One region of the Mycobacterium sp. NGS27 genome, then DNA from elsewhere that is predicted to be linked to it. Evidence: riboswitches for the same ligand, from Rfam matches in the RefSeq annotation. Region 1 holds a riboswitch; the other holds the start of a gene.
The links. Region 1 has a riboswitch for S-adenosylmethionine ahead of AC5Y30_RS01700 (ankyrin repeat domain-containing protein). Riboswitches for the same ligand answer to the same signal wherever they lie in the genome.

Region 1 (14,493 bases):
TTACATCGGCTCACCGACAGGAGCGAGTGCCTTGAGCGTCGAGATGAGCGAGTTGTCATTGGGCGGCGGCACCCTGGTGGGTCCGAGTGGTGTTTACCCCCGGCGGGGGCATGTGCACTGCGGTTTGCGCGTTATGGGGAAAGCTGTCCCTTCTGCGCCTATATCCTGGTTCTCGCGACAGACGACGACCGGCTGGCTCGCGTGTTCCACGCCCAGCCCGGTAATTCCGCGAGTCGTGCCGTCAGATCGGGATCGAGCAAGCCCCGCTTGAAGCGAGTGCGTTGGTCGACGACCCATGCCCCCAGCCGGCCCCCGTCGGGGGTGGTGTAGGAACGCGGCACTTGGGCATGACCGTGCTGGCGGACATAGTCCAGCAGCTGACTGAAATGTTCATCCCACCGTCCGGCGCGGATACGGGGCTCATCGAGCTGGCGTCCACGACTCGTCTGGCCCCTAGTCACAGCCCCCTGGCGGCCTTCGGAGACATGCTCTTTGAACCATCTGTCGTACGCGGGTTGGATCTCGTCGCGTTTGACCAGAATTCCTTCGCTAACGGCCCGCAGCAGTTGACGTTTCAGCTTCTCATCGGCCCGGTTCGTCGCAATAGCGACGTTCATCGTGGGCTGGTCCCCGAGGGCGAAGTGTTCATCCGACATTCGCTGATGAAACCGCTCGATTAGTTGACTGAAGCGGTCCTCAAGGTGGCTGCCGCCGAGGCAGCTGGGGTTTCGTCGTACGAGGTCGACGACCGGATCCACCGACCGCAGCAACGTGACCAGCGCGGCGCGGCTGTCGTTCATCGACCGCTCGACGGCGCTCATGTAGGAGTCGAGATCTGCTTCAGGGGCAAGATCGTTAAGTCCGAAGTCCAGCACTTTCGCGATGGCGAGGGCTTCGCTGAGCCGGGGCTCTCGTTGTCCAGCCTCGATTCTCGTAATCGCCGACGTGTCGAGCGAGACACCGGCTTCCTTCAGGCGGTCAGACAGCTGCTGCTGGGTCAGCCCTGTGGCCAACCGGGCTGCCTTAGCCCGCTCAGCGAAAGCGCTACTGACTTGGTCGTCGGACGAGGGCGACCGCCGATCTCGTTGCTGCATAGCTGCAGCCTACACTGCATAGTTGCAGGATGAAGCGGCGGCATGTTACTGTTGCATCGCAGCGCATACTGCGACAGTGCAGCAAACCCGACCGGAAGAATGCGGGAGCGATTGCAGGTACGAGCGCCGGAACTGTGCGACGTCAGTTGTCGGTGCGTCGCCCTACACTCACATTGCTTCATGAGATGCCGTCGCCAAGCTCCGACTAGACGGCGCGCCAACCCCACGCTCGTGGGTGGCTCGGATGACGAAGCGGCCGACACCAATCGGTGCCGGCAAGAGCGCCTCCCGCGGGGAGGCTCGAAACAAGGAGGTCTCATGACGACTTACAGCGAGATCATTCGTGGTGCCCGGCCGTGGCAGGGCGTGCTGGACACCTCAGTCATGGCCGATGACTTTGTCAGCACCGGTCACCGGCTCGCCGATGCGGCAAAAGCCGGCAACTGGCATGAGGTGATGCATGTGCTGGACCGCGAGTGGAACTGGCTCGTCATTAACCAGTGGCGACCGGGCGGTACGGCATGGTTCACCGCCTTGCATCAAGCCGCCTGGCACGGTGCGTCCCCAGAAGTCGTCACTGAGTTGCTGGACCGGGGGTCGTTGCGGTCGCTGCGGGATTCAAGGGGGCGCACCCCGTTCGATGTCGCCATCGAACGCAACCCGGTCCCCGTACTTCTGGAACTGCTGCGCCCGCCGCGCTCACCGTTGACAAGCGAGCAGATTCGGGCGCTGGACACGCGACTCGCCGAGTTGATCGATGGGCGCATCCGCGGGCGTGTTTTTGACGGCGACCTGCGCGCTGCGTTGCGCTACCCGCCCGTCGAGGTGCTCCACGAGCTGCCCGGTCAGCGGGTGTGTGTGCCGCTGCCAGGCAAGTACGTGTTCCACGTCGAACTGCAACGCGGAGGGCTGGAGGTGAAGAGCTGGTGCGGTTTCGTCGAAGGCTCCGGCCAAGCACATCTGGTCACCCCCGAAGGTTCGGTCTTGGTCGATCAAGGATTTGTCTAGTCGGCGGATCTGCTTGAGCCATGACGGACTCAGAAGCCGACCATCCGCCTGGTCGGGGGAATCTTCGCCGCTACATCGCTGCACCCACTTCATTCTTACGCGCAGCTGAACCTGCGCCCCTGCGCAACGAAGGAGACATGCTATGACTTTTACTGCTGCACAACGTGATCGGGCGTGCGGTGCGCTGCTCGCCTCCGCCGCCGGCGATGCTCTGGGCACCGGCTACGAATTTGGACCGCCGCTCGCTTCCGACGTCTCGGTCGACATGATCGGTGGCGGACTCGGACCGTTCAAGCCCGGCGAATGGACCGACGACACCTCGATGGCCATCGCGATCGCCGAGATCGCGGCTACCGGGGCGGACCTGCGTGACGAGAAGACGCAAGACTACATCGTGGAGCGCTGGGGTTGGTGGGCGAGAACCGCCCAAGATGTTGGCAACCAGACTCGTTCGGTTCTGTCTGCCGCAGCCCGGCGTGGAATCTCGGCTCGCAGTGCCCGTGAAGAGTCGGCTGCGCTGCACGAGCGCACCGGCCACACCGCCGGGAATGGCTCGCTGATGCGCACTGCCCCGGTCGCGCTCGCCTACCTAGACGATGAGGCGGCACTGGTGGAAGCCGCGCGTGCGGTCAGTGAACTGACGCACTATGACCCCGACGCCGGTGATGCCTGTGTGCTGTGGTGCGCCGCGATCCGCCATGCCATCTGGACCGGCGAGCTCGACGCGCGGATCGGGCTGGGCCGCATCGATGCCGGGCGCCGTGAGCTGTGGGCGTCGCGCTTCGACGAGGCCGAGGCGTCGCAGCCATCGGCTTTCTCCACTAAGAACGGCTGGGTAGTCGCCGCACTGCAGGCCGCGTGGTCGGCGATCGTGAATACACCTGTGCCGGAGGAGGATCCGGCTTCGGAGGTCTTCCGGGCCGATCACCTGCGACTGGCGTTAGAGGCAGCGGTGCGCGGCGGCCACGACACTGACACCGTCGCGGCCATTGCGGGCGCCCTACTCGGCGCTGCCTACGGCGCCTCCGCGGTGCCCTCGCGGTGGCGGTCGATGTTGCAGGGCTGGCCTGGCCTCACGACGCGGGGACTGATCAAACTGGCCGACAAGATCATCGACAAAGGCCGGGCCGACACCTTCGACTACACCTACAGTGGTTTTCCCGAAGCCCGCAAGCCTGTCCAGCACCCCTACGACGACCAGGTATGGATCGGCGGTGTCGCGGCTCTGCACGAGTTGCCGAAAGGAGTGGACGCGGTCGTGTCGCTATGTCGGGTCAAGGATGAGTACTTGCCGGCCGGCGTCACACAGCTCGATGTCCGACTCATCGACCAAGAGGGCGAGAACGACCATGTCGATTTCGTGCTGCTCGACACCGTGCGGGCCATAGAACAATTGCGAGCCAAGGGCCGCACTGTGTTCGCGCATTGCGTCCAGGCATACAGCCGCACGCCCACCGTCGGTGCGCTGTACGGCGCCCGCAAGAAGGGCGTCGGCATCGACCAGGCGTTGCGCGACGTGTTAGCTGTGCTGCCAGGCTCCAGCCCGAATGCTGAATTTCGCGAAGCGCTGAGGCGGCTCGACCCGCCGCGCAGCAGTACGTCGTGACGTCTGGGCTCTGTTGCACGGCGCGGTCGGTTGAATGGACGGCCGGCACCTATATGGATCATCGCCAAATGCCGCCAAGACATAGCGCAAAGACGCTAGCGTGGCCCACGGCAACGAGGCGTCCCGATGTGCTTGGGCGGACTGTTTTTGTCCATGAGCTGCGTGGCCCACTTGGCGAGAAAGCCACGTGTTGTCAGGCCAATGGGCGACCGACAAGGAGGCGGATTCTTGACCCAGCAACGGCTCATCACGCCCTCGAAGATCACCGCATGGCTTGACTGCCCGCACTACCTGACGTTGCGCAACAAGGTCGACGACGGGGAACTCGCTGAGCCAGAGCAGGCGTTCGGTTCCTTCACTCGGCTGTTGGTGCGCAAAGGGGAAGTACACGAACAGGCGTGCCTCGCCGAGTATAGGACTCAACGAAAGTCGGTATTCGATGTTCCACCTCGGAGGGGGGCCGAGAAGGAAACCTTTGCCGACTGGGTAGCGCGCGTTGGGAACCCGCTCGCTGATGGCTGGGACGTCGTCTACCAGATGCCATTCATACACGATGGGATTCGGGGTATCGCCGACTTCATCGAACGAGTGGTCGATAACGAAACGGGGGACGTCACGTACGAGCCGGTGGACGCGAAGCTGACACGGGTCGACGCCAAGCCGGGCCACGTCCTACAGCTGTGCTTCTATGCCGATGCCATCGGTGAGCTCACCGGTGTGGATCCGCAACGGGTGCACATCCTGCTGGGATCGGGCCGCCGGGAGACATTGCGAGTCAACGAGTTCCGTCCCTACTGGCGACGGCTTCGCAAACAGCTCTCTGCGGCGGTTGACGCCGGCCCGAATGGATCGACCGTGCCTGAGCCCTGCCCGCACTGCGCCTTCTGCGAATTCTTCGCGGCGTGTGAAGCGCAATGGCGCGAGGAAGACTCGCTGATCTACATCCCCGGCATCCGTGGCGCTGAACGAGAAGTGTTGGGCGATGGTGGCGTGACTACGCTGGCACAACTCGGCGCACTGCACGGCGAGTTTGTGGGCATCCGGGCGGAAAGATTGAAGTGGCTGGTGACTCAGGCGGAATTGCAGGTAGCAGCGCGCTTAAGCGGTGATGTGCGGCCGCACTTCTCGGTGATCGAGTCCGGTGATGATCCGCAACGAGGACGTGGGTTCGAATTACTGCCCGAGCCCGACGTGGGCGATATCTTCCTGGACTTTGAGGGCCATCCGTTTTGGCGGGCCGATAGGGGATTGTTCTTCCTGTTCGGACTCATCGAACGCGACGGAAACGGCGAATGGCAATACAAGTCGTGGTGGGCGCATAACCCCGAGCAGGAAGCGCAGGCGGTGACCAGTCTGATCAGTTACCTCGCGGCGCGACGGAAGCAGTATCCGGCGATGCACGTCTACCACTACAACCACACAGAGCGTTCTGCGCTGGAAGCATTGGCCGCAGCCCATGGTGTCGCGGAGGCGGAAGTTGGCCGCCTCGTGCAGACCGGCTTGTTCGTCGATCTGCTCAGCGTGGCGCGTAATTCCATACAGGTAGGCACCGAGTCGTACAGCCTCAAGTGTGTCGAGCGACTGACCGACTTCGAGCGCAGTCATGAGATCGACAAGGGTGCCGGCGCCGTGGTGCAGTATGAGAAGTTCATGGCCGACGGTGAAGGCGCCGAGCTGAACGCCATCGCTGCCTACAACGAAGACGACGTGCGCGCCACCATGGCCTTCCGTGACTGGCTGGTTGAGCACCGACCGTCCGAGCTGCCGTGGCGGCAAGCCCAATTCGAGATTAGCCAGGTGCTCCTGGACATCGACGCACAGATTGCCGCATTCCACTCTTTCGACGATGGAACACCCGAACACCTTCTCGGTGACCTACTCGGCTACTGGACCCGCGAATGGTCGGCCTACATTGCACCGAAATTGGCTCAGTGCCAACAGGACAGCTCGGAGCTGTTCGATGACCGAGACGCGATCACTGCCCTCGAGCCCATCGGACTGCATCCACGGTTCGGCAAGAAGGGCCAAGAGCTAGACGTGCCGGCGATGCGTTTCACCTTCCCGCCGCAATCGCTTGACGGTTTCCCGCACGGCGACGAGATGGTCCTGTACCTTCTGCCCGATGGCCAGTGGACCGCGGCAAAAATCGACCGGCTGGATCGTGAGGGGTTCGAGTTGGACTTGATGTGGAACCAGCAGCACCAAGAGGTAGGTCATCTACCTTCAACAGTTGTGGTGCATACGTGGGTGCGAACCGACGACAAACGAAAAGCCTTGTCGAACTTTGCCTCACAGCTACTTGAGGGCAAGCCAGCCAACCGAGTAACCGACGCGCTGCTAAGGCGGAAAGTGCCTCAGTTCCGCGACGGCGGCGGTCCGCCCGCAGGGACCTTCGCCGACGATCTCCATGAAATGGTCAAGTGGGCAACGGAGTTGGACGACAGTTATGTTGCCGTCCAGGGACCGCCGGGTACCGGGAAAACGTACAGTGCCGCCCACATGGTCCACGCGTTGGTGGCTGCTGGCCAACGGGTCGGGGTTACGGCGTTCAGTCATCGGGCCATCGAGAACCTGCTTCGCAAGATCGTGGAAGTCTTCGAGCGGAAGGGTGACCGCGGAATCCTTCGCGCTGTGCGCAAACCCCCGGTTGGTTCGACGCAAAAGCTGGACGGCATCAAGAATGCCGCTGACAACTCGGGCTGCGCCCGCAGCGACTACAACCTCGTGGGCGGTACCACCTGGTTATTTTCGAGCGACAAGATGGTGGATGCGCCGGTCGACGTATTGCTGATCGACGAAGCCGGCCAACTTGCCCTCGCCGATGCGTTGGCGGCGTCGACCTCGGCCCGCAATCTGATCTTGCTTGGTGATCCGCTGCAATTGCCGCATGTGATGCAAGCGCTACACCCGGGTGGGGGCGGTCGCAGCGTGCTCGAACACGTGCTCGGCGAGGATGTGACGTTGCCCAACGATCGCGGAGTTTTCCTCACCGAGACCCGCCGCATGCACCCAGACATATGCCGATTCATTTCCGCCGAGATCTACGAGGGACGACTGGGCTATCACAAGAACTGCGAAAGGCAGAGTACCGTCGCTGGCACGGGACTGCGGTGGTTGCGCGCCGATCACCAAGGCAACACCACTTCTTCGACCGAAGAGGCGCAGATGATTGCCGAGGAAATAAGCCGACTAATCGGTACGCCCTGGGTCAACTTTGACGGTGACGAAACGCCTCTGACTGTCAGTGATTTCATGGTCGTCGCGCCCTATAACGATCAGGTCCGGACAATCAGGCAACGCCTCGACAGTGATCCGCGCACTGCCAATGTGCCGGTCGGAACTGTCGACAAGTTCCAGGGCGGCGAGGCCGCTGTCGTCTTCTTCAGCATGGCTACGTCGACGGGCGCCGACATGGTCCGCGGCGCGGACTTCCTGTTCTCGCGCAATAGGCTTAACGTGGCGATCAGCCGGGCGCGGTGCCTGGCGTACCTGGTGTGCACAGATGAGTTGCTGAACACCCGCGCGCGGTCGGTGGATGAGATGCGGTTGGTCTCTACCCTCAACGCCTTCGTTGAATGGGTACGGCACCCGGGGTGATTCAGTCCGCCAGCGACCTACGGCACTGTATTGCGGGCCCTTGCGGGCTATGACGTTTTGATTTTGTTTCGCCGCTGGCCAGTCGTGGTCGGCTAGGGCGGTGCCGGTTACCATCGACGATACAAATCCAAGGTAAGGATACGCACCCACTTTAACTGTGGCCAATGAATCTTCAGGGTCAGCCCTGGTCCACGGGCGTGTGAGTGCACCTGACGTCGCAGCCTACTCGGCACCGTGCTCGCCGAGAAACACGACGGATGGGCCGAACCCCGCCGCTAGCTCGGCCTCGCTGTTCTCAGCATATGCTGCGCCGACCCCTCGATCTCGAAGATCACGCGAACGACCGTCGTCCACCAGGCCTCTAAATTTGACCCTCCAACCTAAAACCGGCTCGTAGAGCCCGCTCACATGACAGGGTTTCCATCATGGTTGATGAAAACATCAGGGATTGGAGTCCAGTGGATATGCAGGCGGCCCGTAGCGGGTACGAGAAAGCCGCCGCCGCCGGCGACACCGATGCAATGACTCAACTCGGTGCCATACTCACGCAGTGCAACCCGCCGGATCTGTCCACTGCACGGATCTGGTGGGAGAAAGCTGCGACAGCCGGCGACGCTGAAGCCATGGCCCAGCTAGGTGCCCTCCTCACACAGTTGGACCCACCCGATCTGCCTGGGGCACGTGCATGGTTGGAGAAAGCCTCCACCGCTGGACGCACCGACGCCATGAATGGCCTCGGCACCCTGCTTGCCACCTGGTGGAGCCCGCCGGATCTGCCGGCCGCCCGTACGTGGTGGGAGAAAGCCGCCATGGCTGGCGATACCGACGCCATGACAAAACTCGGTATTCTGCTTGCCTCGCAGTGGAATCCGCCGGATCTGTCCGCCGCCCGCAAGTGGTACGAGAAAGCTGCGGCCGCCGGCGACACCGACGCAATGCTCAACCTTGGTGTCCTGCTTGTGAAAAGGTGGGATCCCCCGGACTTCCGGACTGCGAGCATCTGGTACGAGAAAGCCGCTGCCACCGGACGCACTGACGCCATGACCAACCTGGGGATCCTGCTCGCCGACCGGCGAGACCCGCCCGATCTGCCAGCGGCTCGCGGCTGGTATGAGAAAGCCGCCGCGTCCGGTGATGTCGGCGCCATGTACCGCCTCGGTGTCCTGCTCGCCACCCGGTGGGATCCGCCGGATTTCCCAGCGGCTCGCGGCTGGTGGGAAAAGGCCGCGGCAGCCGGCGACGTCGGCTCGATGGCCAGCCTCGGTGCATTGCTGACACACTGGAATCCCCCCGACCTGTCGGCTGCACACCAGTGGTTGCGAAAAGCAGCAGGCGAGGGTCATGCGGAGGCAATGGCGAACTTAGGCGCGCTACTTGCGGAGTCAGACCCTCCTCGTCTCGCGGCAGCGCATGATTGGTGGCAGATGGCTGCCGCAGGTGGAGGCGCTGCGATGCTCTGCGAAATCGGGGCCGCGTTGGAAAGTCGAGATCCTAGAGCAGCACGTCTCTGCTTGGAGATCGCCGCCGGTGCCGGGCACACGGGCGCAATGGCCGAACTGGGCGTGCTGCTCGCGACATCAGATCCACCTGAACTGGCTGAGGCACGCGGATGGCTTGAAAGAGCCGCGACTTCCGGTGACATCAGTGCCATGAACAACCTCGGTAACGTGCTCGCAAGAATGAATCCACCTGACGTCGTGGCTGCGCGCAGGCTATGGGAGACGGCGGCAGCCGCTGGTAACGCCGACGCTATGGCCAATCTCAGCGACCTCTTTGCGCAGTCAAACCCGCCTGACACCGCCACAGCACGAGCATGGATGGAGAAGGCCGCGGCCGCAGGGCAACCGAGTGCTATGACTGGCATGGCGGAAGCCCTGCTCCGTTCAGATCCACAGGATATTCCCAAAGCATGGGCCTGGCTCCAGAGAGCCGCAGCAGCGGGCGAACCTAGAGCGATAAGCTTGCTCGACGGGCTCGCCAAAACTCACGACTCATCAGGGGCCCATGCAGCCGACCCTGACCTTAGCGGGGGCTAGCCCGCAAAGTCTGGTCGTCAGAAGAAATTTGTAAAGTGGCCGCCACGCTCAAGTTCGAGGGACTGCCGCACTGGTGCCCAAGTCGAATCGCCACGCAATCGTTACAGCACTGCTCTGACAGCTTCGAGCGCCGACTTCATCTCGGCTGCTGTTTGGAAGCGTTGCTTTCGCTCCGCCCCGCATGCCCGCAGTAGGAACTTGGCAATCGCCTCTGGAAGATCCTTTCGGTACTGCCTCGGATCCGTGGGCTCGACTCCGCCCATCGGTCGCGCACCTGGGTAAGGATGTTGGCCATCACAGAGCAACTCGTAGAGAGTTACTCCTACAGCGAATAGGTCCGTAGTTACGTCCCATCGCGTGAGGTCCGCATCGGGAGGCTGGTATGGCGGAGTTCCTGACACAGTGTAGACGGGGTCGCCGACCCGCGAGGCAATATTGAAGTCAAGCAGTTTCGCACCCGAACGCGTCAGTATGATGTTTTGCGGTTTGATGTCTCGGTGTACCAAAGCGTTCTCGCTAAGGGCCATCAGTTCGTCGTATTCGTCTGATGTCAAATCACTTTCACGCTTCTTGCGATCAAGTTCATCGAGGCGCGCACTGTCTGGGTGGATTGCGATAAGCGCATTTAGTACATCAAGCGCGACGTCGATCGCTTCACGATCACGCATCTGCTTCTTGCCAGTTGCGTAGTCTGCGAGCAGCTCGCCGTCGATGTACTCCATCACGAGATACCACTCGCCCTGTTCAGTGCTGTCGGCCCAGATAACTTTCACAACATTGGGGTGTTGCACCTTTCGTAGAGCGCTGATCTCTCTGCGGACAGCGTCATACCCGGCCGCCGTCTCGAATAGTTTGAGCGCTCGCTCCTCGCCCTCGACGGTGTCCAGGACCCGATAGACTGTCGAAAAGCCGCCACTCCCAAGCAACTCCTCTACCTCGAAGCGTCCGCCTATGTGGTCACCAACGTCGTAGTCGCGAGCGGCAACGCGCGCAGAAACCTCTTTCTCATCAGGTGCCGGAAGCGCCTCGCGTTCCGACGGTTCGGCCGGCGCGGATGCCGCTTCGCTTTCCAGACGCTGTCGATGTTTGACCGACTCGTCGCAGTAGACCACCGTCTCGGGTCCGCCGCCGACCCGGTAACTCAGGTCAAGCTTTCCGAACTCGGCAGCACCGATGAAGGCTTGCTGCTCCTTAACCCGTCGGCGCATCTCAAGTGCGAGCTCCGCAGCCCACCCCAACGCGTCGTCGGGCACCTCGGTATCGGGGTCCGGCCACAGCAGCTTGAGTAGTCCGTTGACCGTGTTGTTTACAGCCTTTCGGTCTCGTCCACTCAATTGGTCTCCCCAATCGAGACGACCTTGCGTCGCCTCGAGGCGTGACGTTCGACGGAGTTGACTCCAACATTCAGCCAAAAAGTCGCTGACAAAACCGAAATGATTTGTGAAGTAAGAAGGATCGAGCTTCGGTACGTCCCAACCTGGTAGATACGCATGAATCCGGTCGTGGAACGCGGTGTCGTTACGCATCTCTTTGGGCATGGGGCCGAAGAGATGACCGCGCCGAAGCTCTTCAAGGACATCCACATCGAAGTTGCCCACCATGACGACACCGCCGTCAGCACGGATGCTCTCTTTGCCACGGCTGAACTCCCCGGACTCCATGTAGCCCTTGAGGATGTTTACTCCCTCCTTCGTATCGAATGACACTCCAGAGACCTCGTCGAAGCAGATGACGTCGTATTGCGCAACGAGCCCACGCCGTCCAGTCGCGTTGTTAACGAACATGTTGGCAATCGTTGCCTTACCACCAGACACTAGGTGCGCATACGGCGAGATCTGTTGGTAAAGGTGTGATTTTCCCGTTCCACGGGGTCCCAACTCCACCGCGTTGTAGTTGGGCACCACGAACGGGACCATGCGAGCGATAAGGACATCCCGTTCTCGGGTTGAAAACCGACTGGGCTCGAAACCGACACTGCGCAATAACAAGTCGCACCACTGGTCGATCGTGAAGTGCTTCCGCCCGTCGATGAATGTGCGGAGGGCGTCTCGGGTGGACATCTGAATAGGACGCACCGATTCGACTCGGAATGGCTGACCGCCGGACTCCCTACCAAGTGCCGGAATGTACTCCAGCGACACCTCAGCGTAGAACCCACCAGTGAGCATGCGGTCGTGCTCGTTCACTAGCGCGTCGGCGATGTGAATATCGTTGAGCTGCAGGCTCGGCAGCTCTGCCTTGTAAGCGTCGGACTTAGCGTCCAAACGGGCCCGGAGTAGGTCGATGATCTTAACGTGACCCATTTCGCGCGCTCGCGACTTGAAAAGCTCTTCCTCGCCCGCCCGAACTGTACGCTCCTTCATCGATCGCTCGACGATCGCCAAACCTTCAGCAATCTCGTCGGAATCAGTTGTCGCGCAGTACCTGCCGAGTAAGAACTCGCCGACATAGGTCGGGACTGGATACTGTCCCCGGAATTGCTGCGCGAGATCTTTACGCACGAGGTAACCCTCGAACACCTCGGCAGCTAGCTGGTCGAGCTCGTCCAAAGCCGTCATCGATTTGTTCCTACTATCACTTCGCGCTGAGCGAGGACTTGACCGTCTGCCCCGGCAAGCACAATGAACGCCCGCTCTCCTTCATGCTTATCGTCGGGCACCACTAGGGACACCTTGCCCGGGCCTTGAGTTTCCTTGACGGTTTCGGCGATGCTTGTGTTGGCAGCCCCAGGCAAAGCGCGAATGTCGGCAATCACGCCATGGGCGAAGCCGTCAACCTCGATCCGACACAGCAAGCCGAGCCATCTGAAGGTTGTGATCTCAGGTCCGTGCGCGGTAGTCGTCACGGCGCTGCCCGACATTACTGAGATTCTGGGGACGAAACACTCTTGTGGACTGACGCCACCATGCTCATACTCCTTGCCCGCTTCGAAGCACGACACACCTGGAGCCAGCGCAATGCGAACGTCGGAATCCCAGTACCAAGGAACGATGGGCGAGTCGGCAACCGCGCCCTCCTTAAGCCGCGCACACCGGCCTTTTTTCACCTCGGTCACTGCCTTGGGTAACTCCACCTTTTCCATGCCGCCTGGCAGGAGTATCCAGCCGTGATCGGTCACGACCTCCACTCGCTGCCAACCTACGTCGAGTAGCTCTCGAATCCGGTTGGCTATTCGTTGTACGTCCTCATCGATGTAGTCGACGAGCCGGCCTCCAACGTCATGTCCCCGATGATCGAGCTCACCTGCTTCGGTCCAAGCAACCCCCGCAGGCTGCCCCTTATCAACGGGACCGAGAACCTGGACACCGGCCGCTTGCATGTGCGCTCGAAGCACTTGAATCGTTGCCTTTGTTCCGGTCGATGCGTCCGCGGCGAAGAGATCGGGACCTGGCCCCAGCGCACTGTTGGCCCACGGCACAAGGGCTGGCTTCGCCGTCTGCGTTACCGTTGGCAACGCAGCGAGATTCGTCCGAAACTCGACGTCCAATCCGAAGTTTGTCAGGCGGTCTTGCACGCGCCTAGCGATGTCGAGGCGTAGGCCATCTACAAAGACGGTCACAACACCTGGCTCCGGAGCCTTCGTCTCCTCTGGCACATATGTTCCGGCATTGGCGAGCGGGCCGATTACCTGCTGAAGAGCTTTGGCGCCTTGGTCAAGCCATGGCAGGTATATCGTACGGACTGCGTTGCCGGTCGCAGTTCGGTCCTCATCGGTCGTAGTCGCCGCTAGGGTCCGAAGCGCTGCCTCATCCGCACGCCATCCGTGATTTTCATAGTCATCCCGCAGGCCATTGAGGTCCTTCGCGGCTTCGCCATTGGAAGTGATATCGCCAAGCGCCACAAGGTGTTCGAGCGCGAAAGCTAACGGCGCCTCATCAAGGGCCGCCCAGACCGTTGTTCGGCGCCATGCGTGCTCTGCTTCCAACTCGGTCACCCGGCTGCGAGCCTCGTAGGCTGTCAGATTCGTGAAGCTACTGAGCGCCCTCCGCAGCTCGGCTTCCTCGGATTCGTTGTCTTGCGGCCAAGCGTCACGATTATCTACGAACAACTCGTCGGGCCGAGCGTTACGCAATTGGCCAGGTATCCCTGGATATCGCTCGGGTGTCTCTGCGAAGCGTTTCCACACCTTCGACCAAGCACCGCCGCGCGCGGCCAGCTTCCTTGCGGCGACGATTTCGCCATCAGACGTTGGATCAAATCCTAGGTCTGTCTTGCTCTGTTGCACGAACGCCGCGAACCGGGCTTCGTCGAAGCGATTGCGAAATACGGTCGAGTCATCGAGCCAGTCAAGAATGCTTCGCACAGGATCTGGATTGACAAGTTCGTTGAAAAAATCGGCGTCAAGCATGTGACTCTTGATCCTGTCCATTGGCTCGTCGATCAGGAGCTGCAAAGCAAGACGCAACGCCGATAAGGTTCCGGCGTCCTCAGCGATTGCCAGGCCGAGTCCACGCGTTTCGTGCGTAAGCAGAGCCCGAGGAGTCCAGTCGCGTGAGTTTGGATGCGAGAACCATTGGCTTCGGTACTGAAGCTCGGCGATTGGCGCTAGTGGTGGTGGACATGAGTCAACCGCCCTAAGCGAATTGCGCCCAACACCAGGCAGATACAGGACCGGCACGCCTTCCGGAAGCGAGAGCGGGCAGGTGCCGGCAACGACGCAGCGAAGCCAATAAGCTGGGCCTCGCCGATGCTCGACATCAAACTCACCAAGCGAGATGAGGGGGATTCTCTCACCGAGTCTGTCCACGACTGCTTCCCAGGACCTTGCCTCATCCGGCCACAGCACAGCCACGGGCGCTACCTGCGCGTTTTGGTTGTAATCAGCGGCGCCTTGTATGTAGGTAACCAGCGCATCAAGGACAGTCTGGCTCATGTGCTGCCCTGGGACTGTTGTGCTCGTTGCTTGTCGGCGAGGGTGAGGTGGATATCGTTGAGCCGTTCGGTGCCGTCGGGGTTCGTGCCGCGGTCTTTGCGCCAGTGGATGTTTGGCTGGGATCGCAACACTCCGGCTTCGACGAACGGACGGATGTTCATACGCACTCCGTCGTTAAGATCGGGATTCCAACCGATTGGCTGCTGGTATGCCCTCTTCCATCTGACGTAGATGTCGTAAGGTGACTCGCCCTCCAGAATCAGCTCTAGTCGCCGTTGC
Region 2 (14,493 bases), on a different contig from region 1:
CACGTCGAGCGCCAGCTCGACCAGCTCGGCTGGGAAACCGCTCACCTCGTGGGCAACTCGCTGGGCGGATGGGTCGCCTTCGAACTGGAGCGGCGGGGCCGCGCCCGCAGCGTCACCGGCATCGGCGCCGCGGGCGGATGGACGCGGTGGAGCCCGGTGAAATTCGAGGTCATCAGCAAGTTCATCGCGGGCATGCCCGTCCTCGCGCTGGCCCGGCTGTTCGGGGAGCGCACCCTGAAGCTGCCGCTGAGCCGGCGGCTGGCGACCCTGCCGCTCACCGCGACGCCGGAGGGCATCAGCGACGACCAGCTGCACGTCGTCATCGACGACGCCGCGCACTGCCCCGCGTACTTCCAGCTGCTCGTCAAGTCGCTGTTGGATCCGGGCCTGCTTCAGTTGGCCGACACCGCGGTGCCGGTCCAACTCGTGCTGTGCGAGAAGGACCGGGTGGTGCCCGCGAGCAGGTTCAATCGGCACTTCACCAACTTCCTGCCCCCGGGAACGAAGGTCACCAAGCTCGACGGCGTCGGTCACGTCCCCATGTTCGAGGCCCCCGACCGGGTCGCCGCGACCATCGCCGACTTCGTCGACGAGTGCGGCGCCGGGGCCGACCGGCGGCAACCACCGGCTAGTTAGCCAGCCGCTTTTCCAGGTCCTCCGCGATCGAGTTCAAGAACTCCTCGCTGTTCTGCCACTCCTGGTCGGGGCCGACGAGGACGGCGAGGTCCTTCGTCATCTTTCCGCTCTCGACGGTGGACACCACCACGTCCTCCAGCGTTCGCGCGAACTCGGTGACCTCGGGGGTGTCGTCCAGCTTGCCGCGGTGCGCCAGTCCACGCGTCCAGGCGAAGATCGAGGCGATCGGGTTGGTCGACGTCGGCTTGCCGGCCTGATACTGGCGGAAGTGCCGGGTTACGGTGCCGTGCGCGGCCTCGGCCTCGACCGTCTTGCCGTCGGCGGTCATCAGCACCGACGTCATCAGCCCCAGTGAGCCGTAGCCCTGCGCGACGAGGTCCGACTGCACGTCGCCGTCGTAGTTCTTGCAGGCCCACACGTAGCCGCCCTCCCACTTCAGGCAGGCCGCAACCATGTCGTCGATCAATCGGTGCTCGTAGGTCAGTCCCTCGGCCTCGAACTGCTCGGCGAACTCCTCGTCGTAGACGCGCTGGAACTCGTCTTTGAACATGCCGTCGTACGCCTTGAGGATGGTGTTCTTGGTCGACAGGTACACCGGCCACTTGGCGTCCAGCCCGTACTTCAACGAGGCGCGGGCGAAGTCCCGGATGGAGTCCTTGAAGTTGTACATCCCCATCACGACGCCCCCGTCCTCGGGGATGGACACCACCTCGTGCACCATCGGCTCGCCGCCGTCGGCGGGCGTGAAAGTGATTGCGACGGTTCCGGGTTTGTCGACCTCGAAGTTGGTCGACCGGTACTGGTCGCCGAAGGCGTGGCGGCCGATGACGATCGGCTTGGTCCAGCCCGGTACCAGCCGCGGCACGTTCGAGATCATGATGGGCTCGCGGAAGATGGTGCCGCCCAGAATGTTTCGAATCGTGCCGTTGGGCGAGGGCCACATCTTCTTGAGATCGAACTCCTCGACGCGGGCCTCGTCGGGGGTGATGGTGGCGCACTTGACACCGACGCCGTGCTTCTTGATGGCGTTGGCCGCATCGATGGTCACCTGGTCATCGGTGCGGTCGCGGTGCTCGATGCCCAGGTCGTAGTAGTCCAGGTCGATGTCGAGGTGCGGCAGGATCAGCATGTCCTTGATCGACTTCCAGATGACGCGGGTCATTTCGTCACCGTCGAGCTCTACGACGCGGCCTTTGACCTTGACCTTGGCTTCCCCTGCCATGTCGAGTCCCGCTTCCTGCCGGGGGCCCTAGCCTGTCGAAGCCGCCAGCGCCTCATTGAAGGTCTTGCTCGGGCGCATGATCGCCGTCGTCTTCTCGCTGTCCGGGTAGTAGTAGCCGCCGATGTCGACCGCCTCGCCCTGCGCCTCGGCGAGCTCGGCCACGATGGTCTCCTCGTTTTCGCGCAACGCGTCGGCGAGCGCGGCGAAATGCTTGCGCAATTCTTCGTCGTCGGATTTCGCGAGTTCGGCCGCCCAGTACAGCGCCAGGTAGAACTGGCTGCCGCGGTTGTCGAGTTCACCGGTCTTGCGCGACGGGCTCTTGTCGTTCTCCAGCAGCTTGCCGATGGCGGCATCCAGCGTCTTGCCCAGGACCTTGGCGCGCTCATTGTCGGTCTTGATGCCGATGTCCTCGAAACACGCTCCGAGAGCAAGGAATTCACCCAGGGAATCCCAGCGCAGATGGTTCTCCTCGACGAGTTGGTGGACGTGCTTGGGCGCCGAACCGCCCGCGCCGGTTTCGTACATCCCACCGCCGGCCATCAGCGGCACGATGGACAACATCTTGGCGCTGGTGCCCAGCTCCAGGATCGGGAACAGGTCGGTGAGGTAATCGCGCAGGATGTTGCCGGTCGCGGCAATGGTGTCCTGCCCGCGCATGGCGCGCTCGATGGTGTACCGCATTGCCCACACCTGCGGCATGATCTGGATCTCCAGGCCCTCGGTGTCGTGCTCCTTCAGGTACGCCTTGACCTTCTTGCGCAGCTCGACCTCGTGCGGCCGCTCGGTGTCGAGCCAGAACAACACCGTCATACCGGAGTTCCTGCCCCGGGTGACCGCGAGCTTGACCCAGTCGCGGATCGCTTCGTCGGTGACGATGGGCATGCGCCAGATGTCACCCTCCTCGACGTTCTGGGTCAGCAGCACTTCCCCGGTGTCGAGGTCGACGATGTTGGCGACACCGTCCTCGGGAATCTCGAAGGTCTTGTCGTGCGAGCCGTACTCTTCGGCCTGCTGCGCCATCAGGCCGACGTTGGGAACGGTGCCCATCGTCCGCGGATCGAACTGCCCGTGGGTTTTGCAGAAGTTGATGATCTCCTGGTAGATCCGCGAAAAAGTCGACTCGGGGTTGACGGCCTTGGTGTCCTTCTGGCGCCCGTCGGCGCCCCACATCTTGCCGCCCGCGCGGATCATCGCCGGCATGGACGCGTCCACAATGACGTCGCTGGGCGAATGAAAGTTGGTGATGCCCTTGGCCGAATCGACCATGGCCAGCTCGGGGCGGTGTTCGTGGCAGGCGTGCAGATCGCGGATGATCTCCTCGTGCAGTGACGCCGGCAGCGACTCGATCTTGTTGTAGAGGTCGACCAATCCGTTGTTGACGTCGACGCCGAGCTCGTCGAACAGCTCCTGGTGCTTGGCGAAAGCGTCCTTGTAGAAGATCTTCACCGCGTGACCGAAGACGATGGGGTGCGACACCTTCATCATCGTCGCCTTGACGTGCAGCGAGAACATCACGCCGGTCTCGTAGGCGTCCTGCATCTGCTCCTCGTAGAACTCGACGAGGGCCTTCTTGCTCATGAACATGGAATCGATGACGTCGCCCTCGCGCAGCTCGACCTTGGCCTTGAGCTCGAGGGTCTGCCCGCTCTTGGTCTCCAGCACCATCTTCACGTTGCGCGCGCGGTCCAGCGTCATCGACTTCTCGCCGTGGTAGAAGTCGCCGTGCCGCATGGTCGCGACGTGAGTGCGCGAGGCCGGCGACCAGTCCGCCATGCTGTGCGGGTGCTTGCGGGCGTACTCCTTCACCGCCTTGGGCGCGCGCCGGTCCGAATTGCCCTGCCGCAGCACCGGATTGACGGCGCTACCAAGGCATTTGGCGTAGCGCGCGCGAATCTCTTTGTCCTCGTCCGTCTTTGGACTCTGCGGGAAGTCCGGGATCTTGTATCCCTTGCCCTGCAACTCCTTGACGGCGGCGATCAGCTGGGGGACCGAGGCGCTGATGTTCGGCAGCTTGATGATGTTGGTGTCGGGGAGTTCTGTCAGCCGGCCCAACTCGCCCAGGTTATCCGGAACGCGCTGCTCTTCGGTCAGATCGTCGGGGAACTCCGCCAGAATCCGGGCGGCCACGGAGATGTCGCTGGTCTTGATCTCGATGCCCGCCGGCTCGGCGAAGGCGCGCACGATCGGCAGGAACGCATAAGTCGCCAGCAGCGGCGCTTCGTCGGTCAGTGTGTAGATGACGGTCGGCTGTTCGGCGCTCACGGTCCCTCTCCCGGCGTCAATGATGGGTTCGAATTCTGGGGGGCTCAGCGGTCTTCCTGCCACGTTAGCAAGGGTGTTTGGACAGGTGTCGACCTGCACGTGCACCGCGATGGTTGGCACCGACTCGGCACAGTAAGATAATCTTCGAATTGGTCATGAGCGCCAGCATCAAGCCCCGGCTTGCTGGCCGGCAACCCTCCAACCGCGGTGGGGTGCCCCGGGTGATGACCAGGTTGAGTAGCCACACAACCGGCTATCCGGCAAGCGCGGGTCCGCCATGACGGGCCCCTGAGCAGACAGGGAAACGTGATGTGCATTCTCCCGGCCTTTTCGCGCCTCATCGTGTGTCGCTGCTAATCCGCGGTGCCGGCTGACGCCCCATTCCGGCGTCCCGGCCGTCGCCGAGCACATTTCCCTACCAGCAGAAAGCAACCCCGTGACCTCCGACAACGCCGAGCACGACACCGACCCGACCGCGAATTGGTCGTTCGACACCAAGCAGGTACACGCCGGCCAGCAGCCGGACAGCGCCACCAGCGCCCGCGCCCTGCCGATTTACCAGACCACGTCGTACACCTTCGACGACACCACGCACGCCGCCGCCCTGTTCGGGCTCGAAGTGCCGGGCAACATCTACACCCGGATCGGCAACCCGACCACCGATGTCGTCGAGCAGCGCGTCGCCGCACTCGAGGGCGGGGTGGCGGCGCTGTTCCTGAGCTCCGGGCAGGCCGCCGAGACCTTCGCCATATTGAACCTGGCCTGTGCCGGCGATCACATCGTCTCGAGCCCGCGGCTCTATGGCGGGACGTACAACCTGTTCCACTATTCGCTGGCCAAGCTCGGCATCGACGTCACCTTCGTGGAGGACCCCGACGACCTGGATTCGTGGCAGGCCGCGGTGCGGCCGAACACCAAGGCCTTCTTCGGCGAGACCATCTCCAACCCGAAGATCGATGTGCTGGACATTCCCGGGGTCGCCGGGGTCGCGCACGCCAACGGCGTCCCGCTGATCGTCGACAACACCATCGCCACGCCGTACCTGATCCAGCCGTTCTCCCACGGCGCCGACATCGTCGTGCACTCCGCCACCAAGTACCTCGGCGGCCACGGCTCGGCGATCGCCGGGGTCATCGTCGACGGCGGCACCTTCGACTGGACGCAGGGACGCTTCCCGGGGTTCACCACGCCCGACCCGAGCTACCACGGCGTGGTGTTCGCCGAACTCGGCCCGCCGGCCTTCGCGCTCAAGGCGCGCGTGCAGCTGCTGCGCGACCTCGGTTCTGCCGCTTCGCCGTTCAACGCGTTCCTGGTCGCCCAGGGCATCGAGACGCTGAGCCTGCGCATGGAGCGCCACGTCTCCAACGCGCAGCGCGTGGCCGAGTACCTGGCCGGCCATGATGGCGTGGTGTCGGTCAACTATGCGGGCCTGCCCAGCTCGCCCTGGCATGAGCGGGCAAAGAAGCTGGCGCCCAAGGGAACCGGCGCGGTGCTGGCCTTCGAGCTGGACGGCGGCGTCGAGGTGGGCAAAGCGTTCGTCAACGCGCTGAAGCTGCACAGCCACGTCGCCAACATCGGCGACGTGCGCTCGCTGGTGATCCACCCGGCGTCCACGACGCACGCCCAGCTCAGCCCGCAGGAGCAGCTGAGCACCGGGGTCAGCCCCGGTCTGGTGCGCCTGGCCGTGGGCATCGAGGGCATCGACGACATCCTGGCCGACCTGGAGCTCGGCTTCGCCGCGGCGGCCAAATTCGGTGCGACCGCGGGGGCGTCGGGCACCGATCCGCAAGCGGTGGCGGCATTTTGAGGAGACCGGCAATGACGATCTCAGACGCTGCAACCCAGCCGCTGCCGGCCGAAGGCGAGATCGGCGTGGTGCGCATCGGGTCGCTGACCACCGAGAACGGCGCGGTGATCGACGATGTCCAGATCGCCGTCCAGCGTTGGGGCGAGCTGTCCCCCAACCGCGACAACGTGGTGGTGGTGCTGCACGCGCTCACCGGCGATTCGCACCTGACCGGGCCCGCCGGGCCGGAACATCCCACGCCGGGTTGGTGGGACGGTGTCGCCGCGCCGGGTGCCCCGATCGACACCAATCGCTGGTGCGCGGTGGTCACCAACGTGCTGGGCGGTTGCCGCGGCTCCACCGGGCCGAGCTCGATTGCCCCGGACGGAAAGCCATGGGGCTCAAGGTTTCCGCAGATTACCGTGCAGGATCAAGTTGCGGCGGACGTCGCCGCGCTGGCGGCGCTGGGCATCGACCGGGTTGCCGCCGTCATCGGCGGATCCATGGGCGGGGCAAGGGCTTTGGAGTGGATCGTCGCCCAGCCCGACCGGGTTCGGGCCGGGCTGGTGATAGCGGTCGGCGCGCGCAGCACCGCCGATCTGATCGGCCACCTGAGGACGCAGATATCGCTCGTCAAGACCGACCCGAACTGGCAGGGCGGCGACTATTACGGAACCGGGCGCAAACCCGACACCGGAATGGCGCTCGCCCGGCAATTCGCCCACCTGACCTACCGCGGCGAGCTGGAGCTCGACACCCGGTTCGGCAACGGCAGCCAGGGTGGCGAGGATGCGGGGAACGGCGGCCGCTACGCAATACAGAGCTACCTGGAATATCAGAGCGAAAAGCTGGTCGATCGCTTTGACGCCGGCAGCTACGTGGCGTTGTCGGACTCGATGAGCAGCAATGACGTGGGCCGCGGCCGCGGTGGAGTGCGAAAAGCGCTGAGCGAGTGTCCCGTACCGGTCGTGGTCGGCGGCATCACCAGTGACCGGCTCTACCCGCTGCGTCTGCAGGAAGAGCTGGCCGAGCTGCTGCCGGGCTGCGCCGAACTGGACATCATCGAATCAATCTACGGGCACGACGGATTCCTGATCGAAGCCGACGCGGTCAACGAATTGATTGCGAAAACCCTCAAATTGGCCGATGAGCAAGGCGCGTGACGACCGTGACCCGCTCGCGCCACGACCGCTCCCTATCGTTCGGTTCGGCGGCCGCAGCCTATGAGCGGGGACGCCCTTCCTACCCCCCGGAGGCGATCGACTGGCTGTTGCCGGTCGGGGCGCGCCGGGTGCTCGACTTGGGTGCCGGTACCGGGAAGCTGACGACGCGGTTGGTGGAGCGCGGCCTGGACGTGGTGGCCGTCGACCCCATCCAGGACATGCTGGAGGTGTTGCGCGCCTCGCTGCCGGAGACCCGGGCGCTGCTGGGCACCGCGGAAGAGATTCCGTTGGAGGACAACAGCGTTGACGTGGTGCTGGTGGCGCAGGCCTGGCATTGGGTGGATCCCGAGCGCGCGATCCCGGAGGTGGCGCGGGTGCTGCGGCCCGGCGGCCGGCTGGGTCTGGTGTGGAACACCCGCGACGAACGGCTCGGCTGGGTGCGCGAACTGGGGCAGATCATCGGCAGCGACGGCGACGGCGGCCGCACCCAGGTAACGCTGCCGGAGCCCTTCACCGACCTGGCGCATCATCGGGTCGAGTGGACGAGTTACCTTACGCCGCAAGCATTGATCGACCTTGTCGCATCCCGCAGCTACTGCATCACCTCGCCGGCCGAGGTCCGCACCCAAACGCTCGACCAGGTGCGCCAATTGCTGGCAACCCATCCGGCGCTGGCGAACTCGACGGGCCTGGCGCTGCCTTACGTCACCATGTGCACCCGCGCGACGCTGGCGGGATAGCGAACGCTACGGCCCGGCGTCGTCTCCGTCGCGCAGCAGTTTCTCGGGGTGGTGGAAGGTGTTGGTGCGCGGCTGGTCTCGGTCGAGATGTGGCGGTGGAATCCATTCGGTGTCTCCGCGCGGGCGTTTTCGGGTGGTCCAACCACCGGGTTTGAGGAGTCGGTGGTGGGGGCCGCAGGCGAAGGTGAGGTCGTTGACGTCGGTCACGTGGCACTTGCTGTAGTCGGTGGCGTGATGGACTTCGCAGTAGTAGCCGGGCACGGTGCAGCCCGGGTTCGAGCAGCCGCGGTCCTTGGCGTACAACACGATTCGCTGTCCCGGTGAGGCCAGGCGCTTGGTGTGATAGAGCGCCAGCGCCTTGCCCTTGTCGAAGATCGCCAGATAGTGGCGGGCGTGGCGGGCCAGGCGGATCACGTCGCTCATCGGCAGCATGGTGCCGCCCCCAGTCAGGCCTCGCCCGGCGGCGGATTCCAGCTCGGCCAGCGTCGTGGTCACGACGATGGAGGCCGGTAACCCGTTGTGCTGCCCCAACTCTCCGGAGGCAAGCAGCGCCCGCAGCGCCGCGTTGAGTCCGTCGTGGTTGCGCTGGGCGGCCGAGCGCGGGTCGCCCTCGATGGCCTCTTGGGTGGGTGCGCCGTCGATGCACGGGGTGTCGTCGAGGGGGTTGCACATGCCCGGGGCGGCGAGTTTGGCCAGGACGGCTTCCAGGGTGGCGCGTGCTTCGGGGGTGAGCCAGCCGCGCAGCGCCGACATGCCGTCGGCTTGCTGGTTGCCCAGCGTCAGCCCCCGTCGGCGGGCGCGGTCGTCGTCGGTGAAGGTGCCGTCGGGGTTGAGCACATCGGCCAGTCCCCGCGCCAGGGCGGCGAGTTGTTCGGGGCGAAACCGCGTTCCGAACTCGGCCAGTTGGGCTTCGGCCTGCTCGCGCGCCGCGAAATCCACCCAGCCGGGCAGCTGGTGGTAGAACTTGCGGATCACTGCCACCTGGCCCGCGCCTAGCTCGCCCTGGCGTTGGGCGGCCGAGGTCGCGGCCAGCACCGAGGCCAGCGGTTCGCCGGTCAGGCCGTGTCGCGGGCCCAGATCGCGCGCCTCTTTGACCCGCCGGGCGGCTTCGGTGCGGCTGATCAGTGTCGCCTCGGCGAGGGCATGGACCACTGTGCCGCCGAGGTCTAGGGAGGGGGCTTGGCGGGCAAGAGAATTGATCAGCGGATGCTCGACGGCCGGGATGCGCCGGCGCTGCTTTTCGCAGCGCTGCAACGCCATTAGCTGTTGCTGCGGGTTGAGCGCGTCGTAGTCCAGCGCGCAGGCTCGATCCCAGGCGGCATCGAGCGCGTCGAACACCGCATCGACATCCTGCAGACCACTTGAACTCACACCGTCAAACTAGCCGCACCCACCGACAGAATCGCCCCACCGGCCGCCATAGATTCACACTCGCGCAAGATCTTTCGTTGTTGGTCAACCCCCAGGCGACAGGTTCGAGCCGCCCGCGTCCAGATCACAGTGTGGTGTCGATTGACCGCCCGGCCTTGCGCAATCGAGCTGGGTAATAACCGATGTGGCGGGCGTCGTGGCCTCACGAAACGCTTATTGTGCGAACCTTTATCCCACCGTGTCGCAAACGTGACAGTCATGGCTCAGAGTTCCATACGTGGTTCGAGTGCCGCTGACGCACTCCATTGGCGGACGGGGAGGCTGGCGTGAAGGCACTTGCACGAACTCATCGGTGGGTCTGGCTTTTTCGTCGCCAGCCCTTCACCATCCGCCTGCTGGCCGCTGCCGCCGGACTGCTCACCGTGGCCTCGGCGTTCGCGGCGCCGGCCGAAGCGGAGGGCAACGGTGACGACTTCATCGACGCGCTCAACCACGCCGGCATCGACTTCGGGGAGCCCGGAAACGCGATGTCCGTCGGCGAATCGATCTGCCCGATGCTCTCGCAACCGGGTGGCAATTTCGCCGCGGCCGCGTCCAGCGTCGCCGGTAGGGGCATGTCGCCCATGATGGCGCGGATGTTCACCCAGATCGCGATCCAGACGTACTGCCCCGAGGAGATGGCAAACATCGCCAGCGGCAACCTGTCCGCCGCCATGCCGCCGGGAATGCCGGGAATGCCGGGCCAGATCCCAGGAATGCCAGGGCAAATCCCGGGAATGGCCGGCCAGGTCCCGGGCCTGCCCGGGCAGGTACCCGCACTGCCAGGCCAATACCCGGGAATGGCGGGCCAACTGCCCGCGATACCCGGGCAGGCTCCGGCGCTGCCGAGGTTCTAGCGGGTGCCCAGCGGGTCGATGGTCCACGCGATGTAGAACATCGCCGCCCCGACCGTCGCGGTGGTGATGAAGTCGATTCCCTTGCCGCGCACCACCAGAAGGCCGGCCCGGTCCTCGGACAACACCAGCCGCAACAGCGCCGCCACCGCCACACCGATACCGATCAGCAGCGAACCACGACGCCAGAAACTGGCCCCGACCAGGGCCAGCGCTACCGCAAAGATCATGCCCACCAACACAATTGGCCATTGGGCCCGCAGCAGGGTGCGCGCGGTCATTGCCGCTCGGCCAGCTCGACGACGTTGGTCAGCAGGAACGCACGGGTCAGCGGACCCACGCCGCCCGGGTTCGGCGACACGTGGCCGGCCACGTCCCACACGTCGGGATGCACGTCGCCGACAAGCTTGCCGTCCACGCGGCTGACGCCGACGTCGAGCACCGCGGCGCCGGGACGCACCATGTCGTCGGTCACCATGTGCGGCACCCCCACGGCCGCGACGATGATGTCGGCCTGCCTGGTCAACGCAGGCAGGTCACGAGTCTTGGTGTGGCACAAGGTCACCGTGGCGTTCTCGGAGCGGCGGGTCAGCAGCAGCCCCAGCGGGCGCCCGACGGTGACACCGCGGCCGATGACGACCACGTGCGCCCCGGCGATCTCCACGTCGTAGCGACGCAACAGGTGCACGATGCCGCGCGGGGTGCACGGCAGCGGGGCCGGGTTGTTGAGCACCAGCCGGCCCAGGTTGGTCGGGTGCAGGCCGTCGGCGTCCTTATCCGGGTCGACCCGCTCCAGCGCCGCGTTCTCGTCGAGATGCTTGGGCAGCGGCAACTGCACGATGTACCCGGTGCAGTCGGGGTTGGCGTTGAGTTCGTCGATGGTCTCGTTGAGCGTCGCGGTGCTGATGTCGGCGGGCAGGTCACGGCGAATCGAGGTGATGCCCACCTTCGCGCAATCGGCGTGCTTGCCCCGGACGTACGCCTGCGAGCCGGGGTCATCGCCCACCAGGATGGTGCCCAGCCCGGGGGTGCGACCCGATGCGGCCAATGCCGTCACGCGCTGCTTGAGGTCGACGAAGATCTCGTCGCGGGTGGCCTTGCCGTCCAGCGTGATTGCTCCCACTGTGACAGTCTGGCAGACCTCGATGATGGCGACCCGCCGCGCCCGGCTCCGCCGCGCTTGCGATCGCCATTAGGCTCCCGGTATGTCTACCCCTCCGGACGTGTTCAGCCCCGCGAAGCTCGGTCCGATTACGCTGCGCAACCGCACCATCAAGTCCGCCACCTTCGAGGCGCGCACGCCCGAGGCGCTGGTGACCGACGACCTCATCGAGTACCACCGGCTGCCTGCCGCGGGTGGGGTCGGCATGACGACCGTCGCGTACTGCGCCGTCTCCCCCGGCGGCCGCACCGAGGGCAACGGCATCTGGATGCGGCCGGAGGCCGTCCCCGGCTTCCGGCGGCTCACCGACGCGATCCACGCCGAGGGGGCCGCGGTCAGCGCGCAGATCGGCCACGCCGGCCCGGTGGCCAACGCCAAGTCCAACAAGGCGAAGGCCCTGGCGCCGGTCCGGTTCTTCAACCCGATCGGGATGCGGTTCGCCAAGAAGGCGACCCGCGAGGACATCGACGAGGTCATCGAAGGGCACGCCAACGCCGCGCGGCTGGCCATCGAGGCCGGCTTCGACGCCGTCGAAATCCACCTGGGCCACAACTACCTGGCGAGTTCGTTTCTGTCCCCGCTGATCAACCGGCGCGACGACGAGTTCGGCGGGTCGCTGCAGAACCGGGCCAAGGTCGCCCGCGGCATGGTGATGGCCGTTCGGCGTGCGGTGGAGAAGGAGGGCACGCCCATCGCGGTCACCGCCAAACTGAACATGGCCGATGGCGTTCGCGGCGGCATCAGCACCGAGGAATCGCTGGCCACGGCCAAGTGGCTGGAGGAGGACGGCGGGCTGGACGCCATCGAACTCACCGCGGGCAGCTCGCTGGTCAACCCGATGTACCTGTTCCGCGGCGACGCGCCGCTCAAGGAGTTCGCCGGCGCGTTCAAACCGCCGCTGCGCTGGGGCATGCGCATGACGGGCAAGAAGTTCCTGCGCGAATACCCCTACCGCGAGGCCTATCTATTGCGCGACGCCAAGCTGTTCCGCAACGAGTTGAAGATGCCGCTGATCCTGCTCGGCGGAATCACCAACCGGGAGACGATGGACCTGGCGATGGCGGAGGGATTCGATTTCGTCGCGATGGCCAGGGCACTGTTGGCCGAGCCGGATCTGATCAATCGAATCGCCGCTGATGGCGCCCGGCACCAGGTGCATTCGGCGTGCACGCACTGCAACCGGTGCATGCCCACGATCTACACCCGAACGCACTGCGTGGTGACCGGCGCGCCCGACGCTCACGGGTAAACCACAGGGCTGCAAGCTACAGTTGTGGCGATGTCAGCACCAGCCCCGCCAGCGCTAACCGTCCATCACGAAGGATCGGAACGCACCTTCGCAGCGGGCCACGATGTAGTAGTCGGGCGCGATCTGCGAGCGGACATGCGTATCACCCACCCGTTGATTTCGCGCGCCCATCTGCTGCTGCGTTTCGATCAGGGCAAGTGGCTGGCCATCGACAACGGTTCGCTCAACGGCACTTTCGTCAACGGCCGACGGGTGCCGGTGGTCGAGATCCACGACGGCCAGAACCTGAACATCGGCAACCCGGACGGACCGCTGCTGACGTTCGACGTCGGGCGCCACCAGGGCATGGCCGGGCGTCCGCCCCGCACCGAATCGATGAACATCCCGGTGGCGGCGGCACCGCCGCAGGCCGCGGCGTGGCCGGGGCAACCGGCGCCGCCCACCGCCGCCCCACCGCCTCCGCCGCCGCCCGGGCGCACGCCCAATTGGGCGGCCCCGCCGCGGCGGCCGCAGCCCGCGCCCGTGCCGCGGCAAGGCCCGCCGGGTCACACCATGTACGGGGGCGGCGGTGGACGCCCGCCCGCTGCGCCGCCCCCGACGCGCAACGCCCCGCCCATCGCGCAGATGCCCGCCGTGGGCTCGGGGAGCCCGCCGACCCACATGGCCCCCGCCTCCGCCAAGCCACCCGAGGTGGCGAACCTGGCGACCAAGATGTTCCAGGCGCTGCTGCCGTCGCGCTCGGACTCGGCTGCGCAGCCCGCCGGGTCGCAAACCATCGGCCGGGCCACCGACAACGACATCGTCATCCAGGACGTTCTGGCGTCGCGCCACCACGCCTTCTTGATCCAGACGCCGCTGGGCACCGAGATCCGCGACGCGCACAGCGTGAACGGGACCTTCGTCAACGGCGTCCGGGTCGGTTCGGCGGTGCTCACCGAGGGCGACGTGGTCACCATCGGCAACGTCGACCTGGTGTTCACCGGCGACAGCCTGGTCCGGCGCACCGAAGCGGCGACCCGCACCGGCGGGCTGGAGGTCAACTCCGTCTGCTACACGGTCGACCACGGCAAGCAGCTGCTGGACCACATCTCGCTGACGGCCCGGCCCGGGACGCTGACCGCCATCATCGGCGGGTCGGGCGCCGGCAAGACCACCCTGTCGCGGCTGATCGTCGGCTACACCAGCCCCACCTCGGGCAATGTGACCTTCGAGGGCCACGACATCCACACCGAGTACGCGTCCATGCGCAGCAGGATCGGCATGGTCCCGCAGGACGACGTCGTGCACCGCCAGCTCACGGTCAACCAGGCCCTCAACTACGCGGCCGAACTCCGCCTGCCGCCCGACACCAGCAAAGAGGAACGGGCCCGCGTCGTCGCGCAGGTGCTCGAGGAACTCGACATGACCCAGCACGCCGACACCCGGGTCGACAAGCTCTCCGGCGGTCAGCGCAAGCGCGCCTCGGTCGCCCTCGAGCTACTCACCCAGCCGTCGCTGCTGCTGCTGGACGAGCCGACGTCGGGCCTGGACCCGGCGCTGGACCGCCAGGTGATGCTGATGCTGCGCCAGCTCGCCGACGCGGGCCGCACCGTCCTGGTGGTGACCCACTCGGTGTCGTATCTGGACGTGTGCGACCAGATCCTGCTAGTCGCGCCGGGTGGCAAGACCGCGTTCTGCGGGCCGCCCGACCAGGTGGAATCCGCCATGGGGACGCGCAACTGGGCCGACATCTTCGCCAAGGTGGGCGCGGACCCGGACGAGGCGAACCGCCGGTTCAAGGAGCGCAACCAGCAGTCGTCGAAACCACCGTCCCCGCAGAGTCCGGCGGACCTGGGCGAACCACCGCAGACCAACCTGTTCCGGCAGCTGTCCACGATCGCCCGGCGCCAGGTTCGCCTCGTCGTCTCCGACCGCGGTTACACGATCTTCCTGGCGGTCCTGCCGTTCCTCATCGGCGCGCTGTCGCTGACGGTGAAGGGCCCGCACCCGGGCCTCGGGCCGGCCGACCC

Region 2: it holds a riboswitch for S-adenosylmethionine, as region 1 does, so the genes downstream of both, AC5Y30_RS19980 (bifunctional o-acetylhomoserine/o-acetylserine sulfhydrylase) here and AC5Y30_RS01700 (ankyrin repeat domain-containing protein) in region 1, are expected to answer to the same signal.

Annotation. Positions count from the first base shown of each region.
Region 1 is NZ_JCALDT010000001.1:409,539-424,031, forward strand. Features, by position in the region: gene AC5Y30_RS01695 (Helicase associated domain protein) at 159-1,094, opposite strand; SAM riboswitch class IV at 1,271-1,382, shown strand; gene AC5Y30_RS01700 (ankyrin repeat domain-containing protein) at 1,413-2,102, shown strand; gene AC5Y30_RS01705 (ADP-ribosylglycohydrolase family protein) at 2,245-3,708, shown strand; gene AC5Y30_RS01710 (TM0106 family RecB-like putative nuclease) at 3,937-7,305, shown strand; gene AC5Y30_RS01715 (tetratricopeptide repeat protein) at 7,731-9,341, shown strand; gene brxL (BREX system Lon protease-like protein BrxL) at 9,443-11,899, opposite strand; gene pglZ (BREX-1 system phosphatase PglZ type B) at 11,896-14,214, opposite strand; gene AC5Y30_RS01730 (Eco57I restriction-modification methylase domain-containing protein) at 14,211-14,493, opposite strand, start outside.
Region 2 is NZ_JCALDT010000007.1:189,287-203,779, forward strand. Features, by position in the region: gene ephH (epoxide hydrolase EphH) at 1-636, shown strand, start outside; gene AC5Y30_RS19970 (NADP-dependent isocitrate dehydrogenase) at 629-1,858, opposite strand; gene AC5Y30_RS19975 (NADP-dependent isocitrate dehydrogenase) at 1,886-4,120, opposite strand; SAM riboswitch class IV at 4,272-4,393, shown strand; gene AC5Y30_RS19980 (bifunctional o-acetylhomoserine/o-acetylserine sulfhydrylase) at 4,557-5,927, shown strand; gene metX (homoserine O-acetyltransferase MetX) at 5,939-7,069, shown strand; gene AC5Y30_RS19990 (class I SAM-dependent methyltransferase) at 7,075-7,809, shown strand; gene AC5Y30_RS19995 (HNH endonuclease signature motif containing protein) at 7,816-9,180, opposite strand; gene AC5Y30_RS20000 (DUF732 domain-containing protein) at 9,507-10,076, shown strand; gene AC5Y30_RS20005 (DUF3017 domain-containing protein) at 10,073-10,354, opposite strand; gene AC5Y30_RS20010 (bifunctional methylenetetrahydrofolate dehydrogenase/methenyltetrahydrofolate cyclohydrolase) at 10,351-11,196, opposite strand; gene AC5Y30_RS20015 (NADH:flavin oxidoreductase) at 11,279-12,484, shown strand; gene AC5Y30_RS20020 (ATP-binding cassette domain-containing protein) at 12,515-14,493, shown strand, end outside.